4 regions of the Bacillus sp. EA-CB0995 genome follow, and region 1 is predicted to be linked to each of the others. Evidence: riboswitches for the same ligand, from Rfam matches in the RefSeq annotation. Region 1 holds a riboswitch; each other region holds the start of a gene.
What was found. Region 1 has a riboswitch for S-adenosylmethionine ahead of mtnW (2,3-diketo-5-methylthiopentyl-1-phosphate enolase). Riboswitches for the same ligand answer to the same signal wherever they lie in the genome.

Region 1 (3,914 bases):
TATACATTGTATTTGTAACACCTTTCTCTGTCTGCTTAGCAATCGATCCTCCAACAATATTCACACAATTTTGCTTACCCCACTTTGATAATAATTGTTTCGTGTATTTCCCATCTGGGTCAGCAATTTCAGGAAGACGTTCCAAATCATACCCTGTTGTCCATAACTCTGGTAATACAATAACGTCTGGCTTTTCCTTCATCGCTTCGTTTATTTTTTTCGGCATGTTCTATATTTTTTTCTACATTCCCAAAAGTAATATCCATTTGAATACAAGCAATTTTCATTGATTTCTCCCTACTCCCTTTTATTTTTTCTTTACAAAAAGTTGGAAAGATTATATTATTTGTCACTAGAATTGTAACAACTTTCAAAAGAGGTGGAAAGTATGAAACGTTTTCAATCTTCTGAGTCATTAACATCATTACCAACACAATTTTTTGCTTCGCTCGTCACAAAAGTCAACAAAGCCGTGCAAGCTGGTCATGATATTATTAACTTAGGACAAGGAAATCCAGATCAGCCAACGCCAGCGCATATCGTAGCAGCGCTACAGCGTGCAGCAGAACAACCAATTCATCATAAATATCCGCCATTTCGCGGGCATGAAAGCTTAAAAGAAGCTGTCGCTACGTTTTATGAGCGTGAATACGATGTACAGTTAAATCCCAAAACCGAAGTAGCTGTTTTATTTGGTGGAAAAGCTGGATTAGTTGAATTACCGCTTTGTTTTACAAATCCAGGCGATACAATTCTCGTTCCTGATCCTGGCTATCCAGATTATTTATCAGGTGTTGCCTTAGCGAAAGCAAAACTTGCAACAATGCCATTATTAGCAGAAAATCATTTTTTACCTGATTATACAAAGATTGATTCCCAAACTGCTGAACAAGCAAAATTAATGTTTTTAAACTATCCGAACAATCCAACAGGAGCCATTGCAACAACAAAATTCTTCGAGAAAACTATATCGTTTGCAAACAAACATGACATTTTAGTTTGTCATGATTTCGCGTATGGTGCCATTGGCTTTGATGCTAAAAAGCCAATTAGTTTCTTACAAGTTGATGGAGCAAAAGATGTTGGCATTGAAATTTATACATTATCAAAAACATATAATATGGCAGGGTGGCGCATTGCGTTTGCTGTTGGGAATGAAAGTGTCATTGAAGCAATCAACTTATTACAGGATCATATGTATGTCAGTATTTTTGGTGCCGTGCAAGAAGCTGCTCGCCAAGCGTTATTAAGTCCGCAAACTTGCGTAGATGAACTAGTTGAACGCTATGAATCTCGAAGAAATGCTTTGATTACTACCTGTCATTCTATCGGTTGGAATGTGGTTGCACCAAAAGGATCTTTTTTGCATGGCTGCCTGTTCCAGATGGGTATACTTCAGAACAATTTGCTGATGTATTATTAGAGCAAGCTCATGTTGCCGTTGCACCAGGTGTCGGCTTTGGTACACATGGGGAAGGTTACATTCGCGTTGGTTTATTACATACAGAAGAACGACTTCGCGAAGCGGTCCATAGAATTGATCAATTAAAAATTTTCAAAAAATCATTGACAACATAAAAATTCTCTGTCAGAATTCAGTTATCAAAAAAATTAAAACATTTCCGAATACTTCTTATCAAGAGCAGGTGGAGGGACGAGCCCGATGAAACCCGGCAACCGACCTATTTTATATAGGCACGGTGCTAATTCTCGCAGCATTAAGCTGACAGATAAGGAGCTGGTTGTAAAAACCTCTCCTTAGCTGAGAGGTTTTTTTATTCAACTAGGAGGTTATGAAAATGAGCGGAATAACAGCGACATATTTAATTCATGATGATTCTCAAAATTTAATTCAAAAGGCAGAGCAAATCGCCCTCGGCTTAACAGTTGGTTCATGGACACACTTACCCCAATTACTACAAGAACAATTAAAACAACATAAAGGCTCAGTCATTAGCGTAGAAGAATTAGAAGATAATGAAAAAATAAATATATACCTTGATAAAAAAGTAAAACGCGGTCTTATTAAAATTCATTATCCATCTGCTAACTTTAGTACCGACTTACCAGCGATTTTTACAACTGTTTTCGGAAAGCTATCACTGGATGGAGAAATTAAATTAATTGATTTGACATTTTCTGATGATATAAAAAAATGTTTTCCAGGTCCTAAATTTGGTATCGATGGAATACGAAACACCTTGAATGCTCACGATCGCCCTCTTCTCATGAGTATTTTTAAAGGAATGATTGGCCGTAATATCGGTTATTTAAAAACACAGCTTCGCGACCAAGCAAGCGGTGGTGTAGACATTGTAAAAGATGATGAAATTTTATTTGATAATCCGTTAACACCACTTTCTGAACGTATTCGAGCCGGAAAAGAAGTATTGCAGTCCGTATACGAAACATATGGTCATAAGACGTTATATGCTGTTAATTTATCTGGACGGACTTATGATTTAAAAGAAAAAGCAAAACAAGCAGTTGCAGCCGGAGCTGATGTATTACTCTTCAATGTATTTGCTTATGGACTTGATGTTTTACAAGCATTAGCTGAAGACGATGATATTTCTATCCCAATCATGGCACATCCAGCAATAAGCGGTTCTTACATAGCATCTGAATTATACGGATTTTCCTCATCCTTATTACTTGGTAAGTTACTTCGCTATGCAGGTGCAGATTTCTCACTATTTCCATCACCTTATGGAACTGTCGCTTTAAAAAAGAAGAGGCACTTTATTTATCAAAAGCGCTTACAGATGAAAACGAACCATTTAAACGCAGCTTTCCAGTTCCATCTGCTGGGATTCATCCAGGACTTGTTCCTCTTCTTATTCGTGATTTTGGTGGACAATGTGTCATTAATGCTGGTGGGGGTATTCACGGGCACCCTTCTGGCGCACAGGGAGGCGGAAAAGCGTTTCGATCTGCCATCGATGCAACGCTAACAAACATGCCTCTTCATGAGGTTAATGATCCTAATTTACAATCCGCCTTGCGTTTATGGGGCAATCCTTCTGGAGAGGTGAAGGCATGAGTATTCAAATTTTTTGCGATTTCGATGGCACAATTACAAATAACGATAATATTGTTGCCATTATGGAAAAGTTTGCACCACCAGAAGCGGAAACAATTAAACAAAAAATTTTATCACAAGAACTTTCTATTCAAGAAGGTGTTGGAAAACTTTTTTCTCTATTACCTACAAGTTTACAAAATGAGATTACAACTTTCATAAAAAAGACTGCTGTCATTCGTTCTGGTTTTGAAGAATTCGTACAGTTTGTCCAAACAAAGAACATCTCACTTCATATTATATCAGGAGGAATGGACTTTTTCGTTTATCCTCTTCTTGAAGAACTTATAGATTCTAATCAAATTTACTGTAATGCAACTGATTTTTCGGGTAAAACAGTTCAAGTAAACTGGCCATATCCATGTGATGAGCATTGCGAAAATGAATGTGGTCTTTGTAAATCAACACTTATTCGCAATTTAAGTTCACAAAATGATTTTAAAATCATAATTGGTGATTCTATTACAGATTTACAAGCAGCAAAGCTTGCTGACAAGGTATTTGCTCGTGACTTTCTTATTACAAAATGTAAAGAACATCACATTTCTTATACACCGTTTGAAACATTTCACGATATACAAAGCGAAGTGAAGCAATTGTTGGAGGTGATAAAGTGAAACAACTATTTCGTCAATGGCAAGAACTGAGTGAACTGAAAAAAGAATTAACCGACCGGAACTGGTTTCCAGCAACAAGTGGAAATATTTCAATAAAAGTGAGTGACAATCCACTTACCTTTCTCATTACAGCAAGCGGAAGAGATAAAACAAAAACAACACCAGATGACTTTCTGTTAGTTGATCAAAATGGTAATCCTGTTTTAGAAACAGAT
Region 2 (3,914 bases), 670 kb from region 1:
ATTGGAAGCCAAGGAAAAGGGAATCAAGAACCCATTGTCCAAAGCTGGATGCCGGCAGCGAGTGTTTACTTTCTCGATTATGATGGAAATAAGCTGGAGTTTATTTCTTTATTATCAGATGAACCAAATGACCTTGGATATGTACCATACTTAAGTGAGTGGGAAAAAGAAGTTGCTAATCGAAACGTTTAAAAACAAAATTCTAATGGTGTAGAATTTAAAAATATGGAGCTACGGTGTTATAAAATTACTTTTCTATGAATCAATTGGCGAGTTCAATAGGGTTGATCCTTTCTTTAGCATGTTTAACCCACAAAATGTTTAATTATAGACAAAGTTTCCTCAGAAACAGCAGGATTGATTATATATAATAAACATTGAGAATGATTTTCGAAGTTGAGGTGTCTATATGATAAAGCCAGTGATTCCAAAACAACATGGTGCATGGGCGATGCTTCTTATCCCATTTTTGCTTAGTGCTTTAATTGGCAAAGCGACATGGCAGCACATACCACTTTTTTTAGCATGGCTATTTGTCTATCTAGCAACATATCCCTTTTTGATGTATATGAAACAAAAGCGACAAAAACGCTATTTACACTGGACGCTCATTTATTTTAGTCTTGCTATTTTGTTTGGTATAGTTCCACTTACATACGAATGGCGTATTCTTTTTTTGCAATATATATGCTTCCATTATTTTTTGTAAACATTTTTTTTGCGTGTCAAAAGAATGAGCGAGCACTACTGAATGATGTTAGTGCTATTATCGTTTTTTGTATTGGCGGAATGATCAGTTATTATTTCACAATGAAAACAATTGATGAAACAGCATGGCTAATCGCACTTGTTTCATTTTTATACTTTCTGGGAAGCACGTTCTATGTGAAAACGATGATTCGAGAAAAGAAAAATCCAACATATCGTTGGATTTCATGGGGATACCATTTATCACTTGTAGTTGGTACGTTCATTGTGTCTCCTTGGTTTGTCATTGCGTTTATTCCAAGTTGCATTCGCGCTATTGTGTTATATGGTAAAAAAGTAACTGTTTTAAAAGTTGGTGTGTGGGAAATCGTCAATTCAGTTTATTTTTTCATTGCTACTACAGTATTATTTCAATTTAAGGGTTGATATTAAATTAATGAATAAAAAGTAAGCATGATTCATACGTGCTTACTTTTTATTGTTAGGAATTGTTTATCTCGCATTAACGGGCAGTAAGTCCCCCACCTCAAGATTTTGAGAAGATTGAAGAAAGTAGGTGGGGGATAACTGCCCGTAAAAGCCCGATTGGTTCAACTAACCATCAGTGGAGGATGAAAAAACCCCCACTGATGGAAATTTCACTTTATTCTTGAGATAAAATATTTGCCGTACTATCGCACTGTTGCAGCGCATGTTGGACAGCTTGTAAAGATTGTTCAATACGTTGACGATTATCTGATTTCTCGACTGTTTGCAAGGCGCTTTGTAAACAGTTTTTTGCTTCATGTAAAGCTTGGCAAGAATCTTGAACATGACCACGTGCATTTTTTTGCATGATTGCACCTCCTTTGGTCTATACATTTGTAGTATGAGCAAAACGAAACAAAATATAATAGTTTTCAAAAAATGAATCCTGATAATTCTTATAAGAATTGACTTTTTTGGTTATATTCGTTATAGTGAGGGTTAAAGTGAATATTTTCTTATCCAGAGAGGTGGAGGGACTGGCCCGATGAAACCCAGCAACCGCAATGCAGGTGCTAATTCCAGCAGAACATTTTTGTTCTGAAAGATAAGAAGGAAGAGATATGTTCCGCTTCTTCTTATCGAAGAGGTTTTTTATTGCAAAAAAACCGATAATGAAAGATGGACAACGAGAAGAAAGGAGTGGACATAGCTGTGACAATCGAGAAATATATTACATTGCGAAGTGCAATTTACGAATATATGGAAGAACAAGAAGAGCCGATTACGTTATTGGATATTCAAGAGTATATTGCTTCTGAACATAAAGGGAAATTTGCGAAAAAGATGCTTCAGCAATTTTATTTATTACGGTTACTTGATGAATTAAAACTGGATGGGAAAATTACTTTAGCAGAGCCACACAAATATATAGATGATAAGGGGATTTACTACATAGTAAAAGAGAGAAGAGGGAGTTGATCTCTCTTTTTTTATGTTATAATTTATTTGAAAATTCACTCACTTTTGAGGTATGTAGATAAAAAGACTGTACTATGCAGTCTTTTTACAAGGAAATGGTGCTGAGTGTGTAGTGTTCAAAAATTAAATGTGCCCCGAAAGATGGGCGTTCTCGGCTAACAAATAAAAAAGACACCATCGCCGAATAGGTGTCATTGCTTTTGTAAAAGGGGCTTGCCCTTTGACATATATTAGAATAGCATGTGAATCCAATAAAAGTCAAAAGGAAATTTAAGGAAAGGTGTTGTTTACAATGAACATATTGATTGTATACGCGCATCCAAACCCGTCAAGTTTCAACGCTGCTATTTTGAAACATGTGGAACAAGGATTACAAAAAACAAGTCACTCTGTAGCCGTTCTTGATTTGTATAAGGAACAATTTAATCCTGTTCTAACCTTTAACGAGACAAAAAAGAGAAGAGATTTAGTGCATGAGGAAGAAACAGGGGAATATAGGGAATTAGTTGCAGAGGCAGATTACTTCATTTTTATTTACCCAGTTTGGTGGTGGAGTATGCCGGCGATATTAAAGGGATTTATTGACCGAGTATTTGTTTCAGGTTTTGCTTACAAATATGAAGGGATAATGCCTAAAGGATTACTTACAGGAAAACAAGCATGGGTGATTTATACACTAGATTCTCCTTTATGGTACGCTGCACTTTTATACCGATCAGCTGAATGGATTGTAATGAAGAAAGGAATATTATACTTTTGTGGGATACGTAACATAAAGCGTTCTGTATTTCAATCTGTGAAAAATAGTAAACAAGAAAAAAGAGAGAAATGGCTGCAAAAGATATATGAGAAGGCGGCAAAATTATGAAAAATAAGGAACAGATTTATAAAATTATGAGTGTATGTAAAAGAGAAGATGATTTGTTTTATTCTTATCTTTCTTGTTTATTTAGGATAAAAGAGAATAGCAAGCAATTTTCTAAAGTTAAACAAGAAGTGCGGGAAGAGTATCTTATAAGAGGTATTTGTGAGAGAGAAGTAGACATTTTAGTAGAACAAAACCAACAAGTTGCAGATTTGTATATACCTAAGTTGCTTCGATGGGAATTTTTACAGGCAAACGTCTATTATATAGAAGACTTGTGTTCGATGGTATTTCAGTTAGAACCTTTGTGTTTCTCAGAAGAACAATGGGAAAATGTAATTACGATCATAGAGAAAGAGCTGCCATAAGACAGCTCTTTTTGTAACAAAAACTTCGAAAGTTAAAGCCTAATTGGAGGTTCTTTTTTGTAAGTGTTTTGCAATTTGTAAATACATATCACTATATGCGGATTGTATTTCTCCGTTATGATTAGCATTTGATGAAAAATGAACGATAACCATATTTGCAGTTGGATCAATATATAAGCATTGTCCATAACTCCCAAGTACTTCGAAGGCATCATGTTCATTATGGGGAATCCACCATTGATTATGATAAGAATATGCTTCACCATCTCCAACTGGAAGTTCGTATTTTTTAATATTCTTAATTTCATCAATGATAGAAGAAGAAATAATTTGCTTTCCGTCATATACGCCATTGTCCACAATCATTTTTCCGAACCTTGCCATATCTCGAGCGGTTGCATTTAATCCTGCGCTGGCTTGTTCTACCCCTGTTTCATCAACAACATAATAAGCATCCTCTTCTGCTCCAATTTGTGACCAAAAATGTTCACTTACCATGTCTGCTAGGGATTTTCCTGTCACAGTAC
Region 3 (3,914 bases), 1.8 Mb from region 1:
ACTCTACTACAACTTTTTCTTTTTTCCATTCGCGGTATCCATAATATAGAACGACTACTGCTACGATACCGATTAATGCTGGTGAATTGGAAAGGCCGATTGACAAGCCAACTAAACCGACAATACCCCAAGCTAACTTTCCAAAAAATGATCGTGCTCGCACAAATGATTTGTAGCTCCAATACACAATCCCTGCTCCAATTGCAAATCCTATAATACCAGCAAGACTTCCAAGAGCAATTAAAGCTAAAATACCGGCTGCGATAAACGCTAGAAACTGTTTCATCTTGTGCTTGCCTCCCTTCGATTTGATACTCTTATCTTAACTATTTTTTCATTTTTCTATAACGAGCTTAAGAACCGTTTTCTTCTCAGACTTAAGTCCTATTCATCATCAGACCTATATTTAAAGTGAGATGAAATTAGTCTTTATATTCAAAACAAAAGAGGATGCCTTATACAAGACATCCTCTTTTTCATTATGCTGTTTTTTCATATTCCTTTTTCTTAGCTATAGGTGAAAGACGCGGAAAATTAATTACAATTGAAACAATACCGCAAACAGCAACTAGCATTGGATAAAATGAATACGGTAATAACTCAACTGGTGAAAGTGAAGCAAACCCTGCCGCTGTTAACATTTGAGCGCCGTATGGGATTAATCCTTGCACACTACATGAAAATAAATCTAATAAGCTTGCAGATTTTTTCGGATCAATATTATATTGATCTGCAATATTCTTTGCCAGTGGACCCGTGAAAATAATAGAAATCGTATTGTTTGCTGTGCACATATTTGTCATACTTACAAGACCAGCAATTCCAAATTCTGCACCTTTTTTCGAACGAATATTACGCGTTAGTATATTCATTAAATACTGAATACCGCCGTTATATTGGATAATTTCAACCATTCCACCGATTAAAATCGCTAATAATACCATCTCCATCATACCATTAATTCCTACTGTAATACTTTTAAAGAAACTTGCTAATGTGTAGCTTCCATCTAACATGCCAATGATACCAGCTAACACTGTTCCTCCAGTTAATACAACGAGTACGTTACATCCGAGCAGCGCTGTAATTAACACCCCTGCATACGGTAAAATTTTCACCCAGTTAAACGCATGTGCTGTCATATTTGTATGAGTTCCTAACGTAAGAACGATTAAAAGTATACTCGTAATAATGGCAGCTGGTAATACAATCAAGAAGTTTGTTTTAAATTTATCTTTCATTTCCGTTCCTTGTGTACGCACCGCAGCAATTGTCGTATCTGAAATAAAGGATAAATTGTCACCAAACATCGCTCCGCCAACAACTGTCGCCATAGCTAGTGCCATAGAAATATCCGTGTGCCCACTAATTCCTACTGCAATTGGCCCCAATGCTGCAATTGTCCCCATTGACGTTCCCATAGCTAATGAAATAAACGCACCAATAATAAACAGTCCAGCAACTAACAAGCTTTGCGGAAAAATAGTAAGAGCTAAGTTTACTGTTGCTTCAACAGCGCCCATACCTTTTGCCGTTTCAGAAAATGCACCTGCTAATACAAAGATTAATACCATAATCATGATATCTGGATTGCCAGCCCCTTTAGCAAAACGTTCAACCTTTGTCGTAAAGTTTTCTTTTCTGTTCATTACTAACGCGATAGCAACTGCAATTAAAATAGCAACTACGATTGGTAACTTATAAAAATCTCCTGTAATCACACCAGAACCAATAAATAGTGCTAAAAATATACCAAGCGGCAATAATGCCCATCCATTTCCTTTTGTTTGTTCCAAAGTAATATCCTCTCCTATTTCTAAACCTTTCCTTCACAAGAGCGAAAAAGACCTCTTCTGAAGAGAAGAGGTCTTATATATCATATAAGAAACACTCTTCTCATCTATCAAGCATATCGCTTGCTGGATTTGGCACAGCACTCTACATGAGTCCGCTGCCGAGGCATCGTAGGGCCAGTCCCTCCGCCTCTCTTGATAAGAAGGTTTCATATTATATTTTGTGTAAATCAATCCTTTATTACTTTACTCGCTGCAAAAGAAAATGTCAAACATTATTTCTATCAAAATAGTTGGTATTTTTTTGATATTTATACAAAGTTACGAATGAATCAAACATTCCATGCAATTAAATAATATCTTTTATTTTCAAAATTTCTGTTTCTAAAATTGAAAACCAAAAAAAATGTTCTTCTTCAATTTTTTCCATAAGCCACTTTGCCGTATCCCAGGCTAACTTATACTCTTCTTTTGAAATATTTCCGTTTGCATATGCTTCTTCTAGCTCATCTTCATCTAGTAAATACATATCACCATTCGGTAACAGCACAACATCTAAATATAAATCATCGAAATAAGGTATTCCTCTTGTATCAATTTTATACTCTTTTGACACATCAATATAATATTGTACAAACTCTTTTTTCTCATTTAACATAGCTGTAATCGCAAAATTTTTTCCATTTATAAAATACTGTACCCAAGTATAATCGTTATTTGCAATACAAACCTTTCTATTACGATATTGCTTGTAGCTAAGCTCTTTCACTTGTTTCATATGTAGTATACCTAACATACCATCTTGTACCTCTTTTACTGAATATGCTTTATCAACTAGTCGTTTCCACGATGATCCATCTCCATATTTCCGTTTCATTTACAGTCACTTCTTTCATATAGAAAAAACCCTCACGTATAACGTGAGGGTTTTGTTGGAATTTAAGCTGCTTGCTTCTCTGAAATCTCTTTCAAATAAGCTTGTCCTTTTTCTGCGTCGTACTGCCCTTCCCATTTAGACATTACAACGGCAGCTAATGAGTTACCTACTACGTTTACTGCTGTACGTGCCATATCTAAAATACGGTCAATACCAGCGATAAATGCTAAACCTTCAGCCGGAATACCTACTGTATGAAGCGTTGCTAATAATACAACGAATGATACGCCTGGTACACCAGCAATTCCTTTTGAAGTAACCATTAATACAAGAAGCAATGTAATTTGCTCTGTAATTGATAAGTGAATACCATACATTTGCGCTAAGAAAAGAGCGGCAATTGCTTGATATAATGTTGAACCATCTAAGTTAAATGAATAACCTGTCGGAATAACGAAAGATGTAATGGCTTTCGGGCAACCAAAACGCTCCATCTTTTCCATAATCTTTGGTAGAACCGTCTCTGAGCTCGCGGTAGAATACGCTAAAATAAGCTCGTCCTTTAAAATCTTAAAGAACTGAAAAATATTAATTCCAAATATTTTTGCTGTAAGACCTAATACAACAACAACAAAGAAAATCATTGCTCCATAAACAACAATAACTAACTTACCTAGCGGAATTAATGACGCTACACCAAACTTAGAAACCGTTACGCCAATTAACGCAAATACACCAAACGGCGCAAATTTCATTACTTGATTTGTCACCCAAAACATTGCATCTGCTACACCTTGGAAGAAATTCAGAACTGGCTTCCCTCTTTCTCCAATTGCAGCTACTCCTAAACCAAATAACACAGAGAAGAAAATAATTGGGAGCATATCTCCTTTTGCTAACGAGTCCATAATATTCGTTGGAACGATATTTACAAATGTGTCTGCAAATGAGTGGTGCTGTACTTGCTCTGTTGTAGCTGTATACTTAGAAATATCTGTTTTTTGTAAATGTGACATATCCACGCCTTTTCCTGGCTGGAATATGTTTGCAATTAATAAACCAACAATAATCGCAATTGTTGTAATGATTTCAAAATAAAGGATTGTTTTCCCGCCTAATCGGCCGAGCTTTTTGATATCACCAACGCCTGCCACCCCAATAATAAGACTGGCAACAACGATCGGTACGACGATCATTTTAATTAAGCGGATAAAAATATCACCAATCGGTTGTAAAATCTTACC
Region 4 (3,914 bases), 700 kb from region 1:
GGTGCAACAATATACCAATCTGCATCTACAAATTCCATGCCTGTTAATAAACCGGCAAGCGGACCGTTTCCTTTATACAGCGCAATATCTTCTACAACTGGTACATACAGTATATGCGAGAGCTCATTTGTAATCGCTGGATGGCTAATCACAACAATGTCTGTAACAACTTCTTTCAATGCTTCTATACTATGTTCAATAAATGTTTTTCCGCACCAAGTTACTAATGCTTTCGGTTCTCCAAAACGACTGGACTGTCCGCCGGCTAATACAATTCCTGCAATTTTCACTGGCGATGCAACTCAAATGTAATGTGTCCAAGCTCTGGTAAAATTAATTTCTTCATCGCAAGGCGAACCGCACCTGTTGATCCTGGCATAGAAAAGACAACTTTCCGTCCAATTGTCCCGCCAATTGCCCTGCTTAACATCGCCGCGCTTCCGATATCTTCTAAATAACTAATCATCCGAAATAGTTCTCCAAAGCCTACAATTTCTTTATCAAGCAACGCTTCCACTGCTTCAATTGTGACATCACGTTTTGTAATTCCTGTACCGCCGTTTGTTAACACAACATCTACATCTTCTTGCTGGCAGCCTGCTAACACAGCTTGCTGAATACTTTCTTTATCGTCTTTTACAATTTCATAAGCCGTTACTTGATGATTTGCTTCTATTAATAACTCTTTTAATAACTGTCCGCTTTTATCTGTTTCTTCTGTACGTGTATCCGAAATCGTTATGATTTTACAACGAACCTGTGCCGGTGCTTGTTTTTTATGTTCTGTGACGCTCATTGTCATTCGCTCCTTCTTCTGAACTATCTAAATTTTATCATATATGATGCAGCAACAAAAAAATGTGCGGCATGTCACACATTTTTATAGAAAAAATATCTCACTTCCGAATTCTTCCTTATAATAGAAATATAGGGATTTTCAAAAGGGAGGAATTTCATATGGATACAATGCGAAAATTAACGACACTATTTATCTTACTTTTCGTCGCTTCCATTAGCGCCGGCATGGCACTAAAAGACGCTGTACCTTACGCAGTCATTGGCGGTTTTGGATGTGCAACAATCTTTTTACTTTGCAGTGCATACTGCTTCGGAAAATCCCGTTCACAGAGGGGGCAATAATTGATGTTCGGTAAAAAATCAGCTATGTGTACATCATGCGGAAAGGAAATTGCGGTACACGAACGTTCTTGGATTTACATGCAATATCCGCCAAGCGGCATAACAAATATTCAAAAGTATATTGAACTAGGCGGAGAAGTGTATTGTACTTCCTGCGTTGGGAAGTTAGAAAAACAGGAAAGTAATTAAATAAAAAAAGCCTTGCACGTGTGTGCAAAGCTTTTTTCTTCCTATATTATAGACCAGCTTGCTCTTTTAAAGCTTCAGCTTTGTCTGTACGCTCCCAAGAAAGATCTACATCAGTACGTCCGAAGTGGCCGTATGCTGCTGTTTGTTTGTAAATTGGGCGACGTAAGTCTAGCATTTTGATGATACCAGCTGGGCGAAGATCGAAGTTGCTGCGGATTAGTTCTACTAATACTTCTTCAGATACTTTTCCAGTGCCGAATGTATCAACAGAGATAGATACTGGTTTCGCTACGCCGATTGCGTATGCAAGTTGTACTTCTGCTTTGTCAGCAAGACCTGCTGCTACGATGTTTTTCGCAACGTAACGAGCTGCGTATGCTGCAGAGCGGTCAACTTTTGTTGCATCCTTACCAGAGAATGCACCGCCGCCGTGACGAGCGTATCCACCGTAAGTATCTACGATAATTTTACGACCTGTTAAGCCAGCATCCCCTTGTGGTCCACCGATAACGAAGCGGCCAGTTGGGTTAATGAAGAATTTTGTTTCTTCATCGATTAACTCAGCTGGTACAACTGGTTTAATTACAAATTCTTTTAAGTTGCGATCGATTTGTTCCCAAGTAATCTCTGGGTGATGTTGCGTAGAAATTACAATTGTATCAACGCGAACTGGCTTACCGTTTTCATCGTACTCAACTGTTACTTGTGTTTTACCGTCTGGACGTAAGTATGGTAATGTATCATCTTTACGAACTTCTGTTAAACGACGAGCTAATTTATGAGCAAGAGAGATTGGAAGCGGCATTAATTCTTTTGTTTCATTACATGCGAAACCAAACATTAAACCTTGGTCGCCTGCACCGATTGCTTCGATCTCTTCGTCAGTCATTTGACCTTCGCGTGCTTCTAACGCTTTGTCAACACCCATTGCGATGTCAGCAGACTGCTCATCGATAGATGTTAAAACTGCACAAGTTTCTGAATCGAAACCGTATTTTGCACGAGTATAACCAATTCCTTTAATTGTTTCACGAACGATTTTTGGAATATCTACATAAGTAGAAGTCGTAATTTCTCCTGCTACCAATACTAAACCAGTTGTTACTGTTGTTTCACAAGCTACACGTGCGTTTGCATCTTTTGCTAAGATTGCATCTAAAATTGAATCAGAAATTTGGTCACTAATTTTATCTGGATGTCCTTCAGTTACAGACTCAGATGTGAACAGATGACGTTTTTTTGTCATGTGGTAAACCTCCCGACAGTAAATGTATATATTGTACGGAACTCATCCTTAATTTGCCACAAACTGCGACATTCATGTATTCTCCCACAAGCGCAAAATAAAAACCTTTCCTATATATAGAGGAAAGGTTGTATTCGCTACTTGCATACTGCTTTTTGCCCTTCGCTCTTATCGCTCGAGACATTACATCTCGCACAGGTTTAAGCACCTATTCACTTGAACTTGTCGTACATACAAGTGAGGTTGCCGGGCTTCATCGGGCCTGTCCCTCCGCCAGCTCGGGATAAGAGAGTATCCGTCCTCAACTATACTAAAGAAATGCTTTTCATTTGTCAATCCATATACACATATTCCTATAAGTTTTTAACGACAGAAATTTATGGAAAAAAATAATATAATAACACAAACAAAAATAAATAAATAGTATACATTATTTATATGATTGTGTTATACTCTTAATGGGGATTACGAGAATATTTATAAATTAAACAAAGGATGGTATATAAAATATGAGTACTGTGAATGTCCAAATTGGATTACATGAGTTATTAAACGGAAGCAATGCACAGGTTCAATTGAGCGTTCCACAATTAACGGAAAAAGTATTAATGAGAAATGAAGGACGATTAACTTCTACTGGCGCTGTTTCTGTTTCAACAGGAAAATATACAGGACGTTCTCCGAAAGATAAATTTATTGTAGACGAAGCATCTGTTACGGACAAAATCGCTTGGGGTTCGGTAAACCAACCGATTTCTGAAGAGCATTTTAATAAATTATATACAAAAGTATTAGAATACTTAAAAGAAAAAGAAGAACTATTCGTATTTAAAGGATTTGCAGGAGCAGACCGCAACTACCGTCTTCCTCTTCAAGTTATTAATGAATATGCATGGCATAACTTATTCGCACATCAATTATTCATTCGCCCAACTGAGGAAGAATTAAAAAATCATGATTCACAGTTCACAATTGTATCTGCACCAAACTTTAAAGCAGATCCAGAAGTTGACGGCACGAACTCAGAAACATTTATTATCGTTTCATTTGAAAAGCGTATCGTGTTAATCGGCGGTACAGAGTACGCTGGTGAAATGAAAAAATCAATCTTCTCTATCATGAACTACTTACTTCCAGAACAAGATATTTTTTCTATGCACTGCTCTGCAAACGTAGGTGAAGAAGGCGATGTCGCTTTATTCTTCGGTTTATCTGGAACAGGTAAAACAACATTATCTGCTGATCCAAACCGCAAATTAATTGGTGATGACGAGCATGGTTGGTCTGATAACGGTGTATTCAATATTGAAGGCGGTTGCTATGCAAAATGTGTGAACTT

Region 2: linked by a shared signal. The riboswitch ahead of ACEWFJ_RS11805 (hypothetical protein) and the one ahead of mtnW (2,3-diketo-5-methylthiopentyl-1-phosphate enolase) in region 1 are both predicted to bind S-adenosylmethionine.
Region 3: linked by a shared signal. The riboswitch ahead of ACEWFJ_RS17490 (Na+/H+ antiporter NhaC family protein) and the one ahead of mtnW (2,3-diketo-5-methylthiopentyl-1-phosphate enolase) in region 1 are both predicted to bind S-adenosylmethionine.
Region 4: linked by a shared signal. The riboswitch ahead of metK (methionine adenosyltransferase) and the one ahead of mtnW (2,3-diketo-5-methylthiopentyl-1-phosphate enolase) in region 1 are both predicted to bind S-adenosylmethionine.

The regions. Positions count from the first base shown of each region.
Region 1 is NZ_CP169269.1:1,598,213-1,602,126, reverse strand. Features, by position in the region: partial or broken gene ACEWFJ_RS08470 (carbon-nitrogen family hydrolase) at 1-374, opposite strand, end outside; partial or broken gene ACEWFJ_RS08465 (aminotransferase class I/II-fold pyridoxal phosphate-dependent enzyme) at 389-1,578, shown strand; SAM riboswitch class I at 1,631-1,737, shown strand; partial or broken gene mtnW (2,3-diketo-5-methylthiopentyl-1-phosphate enolase) at 1,794-2,741, shown strand; gene ACEWFJ_RS08455 (RuBisCO large subunit C-terminal-like domain-containing protein) at 2,696-3,043, shown strand; gene ACEWFJ_RS08450 (2-hydroxy-3-keto-5-methylthiopentenyl-1-phosphate phosphatase) at 3,040-3,699, shown strand; gene ACEWFJ_RS08445 (methylthioribulose 1-phosphate dehydratase) at 3,696-3,914, shown strand, end outside.
Region 2 is NZ_CP169269.1:2,269,813-2,273,726, forward strand. Features, by position in the region: gene ACEWFJ_RS11790 (VOC family protein) at 1-192, shown strand, start outside; partial or broken gene ACEWFJ_RS11795 (YwiC-like family protein) at 413-1,134, shown strand; gene ACEWFJ_RS11800 (hypothetical protein) at 1,352-1,543, opposite strand; SAM riboswitch class I at 1,689-1,787, shown strand; gene ACEWFJ_RS11805 (hypothetical protein) at 1,855-2,154, shown strand; gene ACEWFJ_RS11810 (NAD(P)H-dependent oxidoreductase) at 2,447-3,022, shown strand; gene ACEWFJ_RS11815 (hypothetical protein) at 3,019-3,387, shown strand; partial or broken gene ACEWFJ_RS11820 (serine hydrolase domain-containing protein) at 3,427-3,914, opposite strand, start outside.
Region 3 is NZ_CP169269.1:3,382,944-3,386,857, forward strand. Features, by position in the region: gene ACEWFJ_RS17485 (lmo0954 family membrane protein) at 1-286, opposite strand, end outside; gene ACEWFJ_RS17490 (Na+/H+ antiporter NhaC family protein) at 480-1,796, opposite strand; SAM riboswitch class I at 1,894-1,998, opposite strand; gene ACEWFJ_RS17495 (ribonuclease FAU-1 family protein) at 2,143-2,670, opposite strand; partial or broken gene gltP (glutamate/aspartate:proton symporter GltP) at 2,733-3,914, opposite strand, start outside.
Region 4 is NZ_CP169269.1:897,115-901,028, reverse strand. Features, by position in the region: gene mobA (molybdenum cofactor guanylyltransferase) at 1-290, opposite strand, end outside; gene ACEWFJ_RS04825 (MogA/MoaB family molybdenum cofactor biosynthesis protein) at 287-796, opposite strand; gene ACEWFJ_RS04820 (hypothetical protein) at 958-1,140, shown strand; gene ACEWFJ_RS04815 (hypothetical protein) at 1,144-1,329, shown strand; gene metK (methionine adenosyltransferase) at 1,376-2,575, opposite strand; SAM riboswitch class I at 2,741-2,865, opposite strand; gene pckA (phosphoenolpyruvate carboxykinase (ATP)) at 3,085-3,914, shown strand, end outside.